One region of the Streptomyces sp. CC0208 genome, then DNA from elsewhere that is predicted to be linked to it. Evidence: riboswitches for the same ligand, from Rfam matches in the RefSeq annotation. Region 1 holds a riboswitch; the other holds the start of a gene.

Region 1 (2,193 bases):
CGCGACGCCCCTCGGCGACCAGGCCGACGAGGACGCGCGGCGGCGCGGCGGCGGCGCGCTCGGCGGCCCGCTGGAGCGCCTCCCGCCCGACGAAGTCCCCGTCCTTCTCGAACTTCACGACCCGGCCGAGCCCGGCGTCGAAGGGCGTCAGCTCCCGCGAGAGCTCGTGCCCGTACAGCGGCATGCCCGCTTCCAGGCGCAGCGTGTCCCGGCAGGACAGTCCGCACGGGACGAGCCCGACGCCCTCGCCGGCCTTGGTCAGCGCCTGCCACAGTTCGACCGCGTGCTCCGGCTTCACGAACAGCTCGAAGCCGTCCTCACCGGTGTACCCGGTGCGCGCGATCAGCGCCGGCACCCCGGCGACCGTGCCCGGCAGACCGGCGTAGTACTTGAGGCCGTCGAGGTCCGCGTCGGTCAGGGACGCGAGGATCCCGGGGGACTGAGGCCCCTGTACGGCGATCAGCGCGTAGGCGTCCCGGTCGTCACGCACCTCGGCGTCGAAGCCGGCCGCGCGCTCGGTCAGTGCGTCGAGCACGACCTGGGCGTTGGAGGCGTTGGCGACCACCATGTACTCGGTCTCGCCGAGCCGGTAGACGATCAGGTCGTCCAGGATGCCGCCGTCGGCCTGGCAGATCATGGTGTAGCGGGCCCGGCCGACGCCGACGGAGGCGATGTTGCCGACGAGGGCGAAGTTCAGCAGCTGTGCGGCCTGCGGTCCGGTCACGGTGATCTCGCCCATGTGGGAGAGGTCGAAGAGCCCGGCTTGCGTGCGTACCGCGTTGTGTTCGTCGCGCTCGGAGCCGTACCGCAGGGGCATGTCCCAGCCGGCGAAGTCGGTCATGGTCGCACCGAGCGAGCGGTGCAGGGCGTCGAGTGCGGTGAGACGGGGTTCAGAACTGCTCATCGGACGGTCGTCTCCAAGGATCCCAGGACATGGGTGTGACGGGCGAGGTATTCCTCCCCATCTGTCATCGGAACCTGAGAGGTTCGCCATGAAGAACATGGCTTGCACCGTGGGTGGGGCCGCCTTCGAGGGGGCGGCCCGCTTTTCAGATGTGCCTCGCCCGCGCGGTAACGGGGCCTGAGAGATTCAAGGGAGGGACTTGCTCCTTCGGCGCCCGGGTACACGTACCCCGGGACTCTCCCGCGCGGATTCAAGCGGCCGGTATGCAGTTGGCGCCGACATCATTGCACGCCTCGGACGCCGACGGCAGGGCTGCCTCGGCCCCTCCCTTCTGTAACCGGCTTGTGGCGGTACGCGTACAGAAACGCGAGAGATCGTCCATTACCTTCTCTTTACGCTCGGTGGGGAGGGGAACCCCGACCCCGGAGGAGGACGATGACGGTGAACAGGACCACGGCGTACGCGACGACCTCGGCCCTCGCGCTGCCGGAGCAGCCCGCGGCCCCGGCCGTCGAGGCCCGCGGCGCCCGCCCGGTCGTCCGTGACCTGCGCGACCGCGCCGGCCGCAGCCCGCACGCCCTGCTCTTCGGCCCCGGCGACCTCGTCGTCATCACCGGCCTGCCCGGCAGCGGCAAGTCCACGCTGATGAAGCGCGCGGTCACGGGGATCGGAGTCGACTCCCAGGACACCCGTGACCGCTGGGACGCCCGGCTCTCCCGCCTACTGCCGTACGCCCTCTACCGCCCGCTGGTCCGGCTCGCGCACTACGCCGGACTGCGCCGCGCCCTGCGCTCCGGCGAGGGAGTCGTGGTGCACGACTGCGGGACGCAGGCCTGGGTGCGGGGCTGGCTGGCCCGCGAGGCCCGGCGCCGGGGCGGCACCCTGCACCTGCTGCTGCTCGACGTCACGGCGGACACCGCGCTGGAGGGCCAGCGCGAGCGCGGCCGGGAGGTCTCGCGGTATGCCTTCCTGCGGCACCGGGGGGCCGCCGCGCGGCTGATCCGCTCCGTGGAGCGCGGCGATCTGCCCCAGGGCTGCGGCTCGGCGGTGCTGATCGACCGGGAGGCGGCGGACGTCCTGCGGCGGATCGGGTTCACGGGCTGAGTCGCGAACCGCCCGCACCCGCTAGCCTTTCAGCCACATCAGCGGTTCACAGCAGGCGGTCAGACAGATGGACTTCCCAGCGGATCTTCCCGCGGACTTCCCGGCGCACTCGGCACACCCCCATCCGCACGGCGGCTGGCCCGGCAACGAGCTGGAGGAGGTGCTCTCGGCCTCCCTCGGCATGC
Region 2 (2,193 bases), 4.8 Mb from region 1:
CTTCTCCCGGCGGATGTGCTGCTCACGCGTCTGCAGCGCGAGCCGGTAGGCCTTGTTGCCGTCGGCGTCCACGGACACGCCCACGAGCCGCCCGGGCAGGCTCCTGGCGAACTTCTCCTGGACGGCCATGTATCCGGCGTGCGGCCCGCCGAAGCCCATCGGCACACCGAACCGCTGCGTGGTCCCGACCGCGATGTCCGCCCCGAGCTCACCCGGCGACCTCAGCAGGGTCAGCGCGAGCAGATCGGCGGCGACGGTCACGAGCGCGCCGAGCTCGTGAGCCTGGTCGATGAGCGGCTTGATGTCCCGTACGACCCCGGAGGCGCCGGGGTACTGGACCAGCACGCCGTTGATCTCACGCCCGGCGACCTCGGCCGGGATCCCGTCGCTGAGGTCGGCGACCACGACCTCGAGGCCGGTCGGCTCGGCACGGGTCTGGATCACGGCGATGGTCTGCGGCAGCACGTCGGCGTCGACGAGGAAGAGCCCCTTCTTGTTCTTCCCCATCCGGCGGGACAGTGCCATGGCCTCGGCCGCCGCGGTCCCCTCGTCGAGCAGCGAGGCTCCGGAGGTGGGCAGCCCGGTGAGGTCGGCGACCATGGTCTGGAAGTTGAGCAGAGCCTCGAGCCGTCCCTGCGAGATCTCCGGCTGGTACGGCGTGTAGGCCGTGTACCAGGCCGGGTTCTCCATGACGTTGCGCAGGATGACGGGCGGGGTGAAGGTGCCGTAGTACCCGAGTCCGATCATGGAGTCGAGCACCTGGTTGCGGTCGGCCAGCGACCGCAGCTCGGCCAGCACCTCGGCCTCGGTGCGCGCACCGGGCAGTTCCAGCGCATCGGCGTTCTTGATCACATCCGGCACCGCGGCGGCCGTGAGCTCGTCCAGCGAGCCGTAGCCGACCTGCGCGAGCATCTTGGCGCGAGCCTCGTGGTCAGGGCCGATGTGACGCTGCTCGAAGGGAATTCCCTGTTCGAGCTCGGAGAGCGGAATGCGGTGGGCGGTCATTGCGGAGGCCTCCTGGTCTGACGCGACCTTCGAGGGGTACCCCGGCGCGGGTACCCCGACGGCCTCCCCCTCTGTCATCTCAACCTGAGAGCTTCACCGGACCACCCGAAGGCCGCCCGGCTTTCACCGTCGGTGAGGGCGGAAGCCGTCGACACCCGCCCTGCTTTCCAGAGTGACCTCGTCCGTGCGGTACGTGAGCCTGAGAGATTCCGGGGAGGATTTGCTCCTTCGGCGCCTCCGATGGTGTCCGGAGGACTCTCCCGCGCGGGGTCAGCAGCCGCTCGCAAGCCTACCAGCGAGGTCACCGCACGGGTCTTCGAGTGGCCGCACGCCCCGATGTGCTCTTTCGTAGTGCTTACGACCGCTTCGGATGAGTTGCGACCAAGTGGAGGGCACGTGCAGACCGACATCGATCCGCGCAACCTGATCGGCCGCAAGGCGTTCGACCGCAACGGCACCAGGATCGGCACCGTCGACGAGGTCTACCTCGACGACGCGACGGGCGTGCCGGAGTGGGCCGCCATACGCACCGGCCTCTTCACCCGGGACGCCTTCGTGCCCCTGGAGCCGAGCGAACTGGTGGACGGCTCCCTGCACGTCCCCTTCGACCGCACCCTCATCAAGGACGCCCCCGACTTCGGCGTGGGCCGCCACCTCTCCCCCGACCAGGAACTCCAGCTCTACCACCACTACGGCCTCGACCTGGCCACACCACCGCCGTTCCCGGACCGGAACTTCGGCAGACTGGCAGGCACGGAGGACGTGGAGGCCTGACGACCACCCCTGACGCTCCCAGCACCAAAGCCTGCGCTCTTCGCCCCCCGTCACACGCCCCACACCTGACCGCCTCTAACGGACACCCCGGCCCCGCGAGACAGGCAGCGAGCCCCGGCACGAGCCGTCACGACAGAGCAGCGCCGACCGCGCACCGACCGAGGCCCAGCCCGACCCCCACCAGCCCCCGCCAGACACGCCTTAAGCCCCCGAGCGAGCCGTCACGACAGACCAGCACCGGCCCCCCACCCGACCGAAGCCCAACCCGACCGACACCAGCCCCCGCCAGACACGCCTTAAGCCCCCTGCGAGCCGTCACGACAGACCAGCACCGGCCCCCCACCCGACCGAAGCCCAACCCGACCGACACCAGCCCCCGCCAGACACGCCTTAAGCCCCCTGCGAGCCGCCGAG

The links. Region 1 has a riboswitch for glycine ahead of gcvT (glycine cleavage system aminomethyltransferase GcvT). Riboswitches for the same ligand answer to the same signal wherever they lie in the genome.
Region 2: linked by a shared signal. The riboswitch ahead of gcvP (aminomethyl-transferring glycine dehydrogenase) and the one ahead of gcvT (glycine cleavage system aminomethyltransferase GcvT) in region 1 are both predicted to bind glycine.

Annotation. Positions count from the first base shown of each region.
Region 1 covers NZ_CP031969.1:2,742,867-2,745,059, reverse strand. The annotation lists gene gcvT (glycine cleavage system aminomethyltransferase GcvT) at 1-904, opposite strand, end outside; glycine riboswitch at 1,060-1,157, opposite strand; gene D1369_RS12295 (AAA family ATPase) at 1,340-2,008, shown strand; gene D1369_RS12290 (enhanced serine sensitivity protein SseB) at 2,076-2,193, shown strand, end outside.
Region 2 covers NZ_CP031969.1:7,520,429-7,522,621, reverse strand. The annotation lists gene gcvP (aminomethyl-transferring glycine dehydrogenase) at 1-1,005, opposite strand, end outside; glycine riboswitch at 1,183-1,278, opposite strand; gene D1369_RS34560 (PRC-barrel domain-containing protein) at 1,402-1,779, shown strand.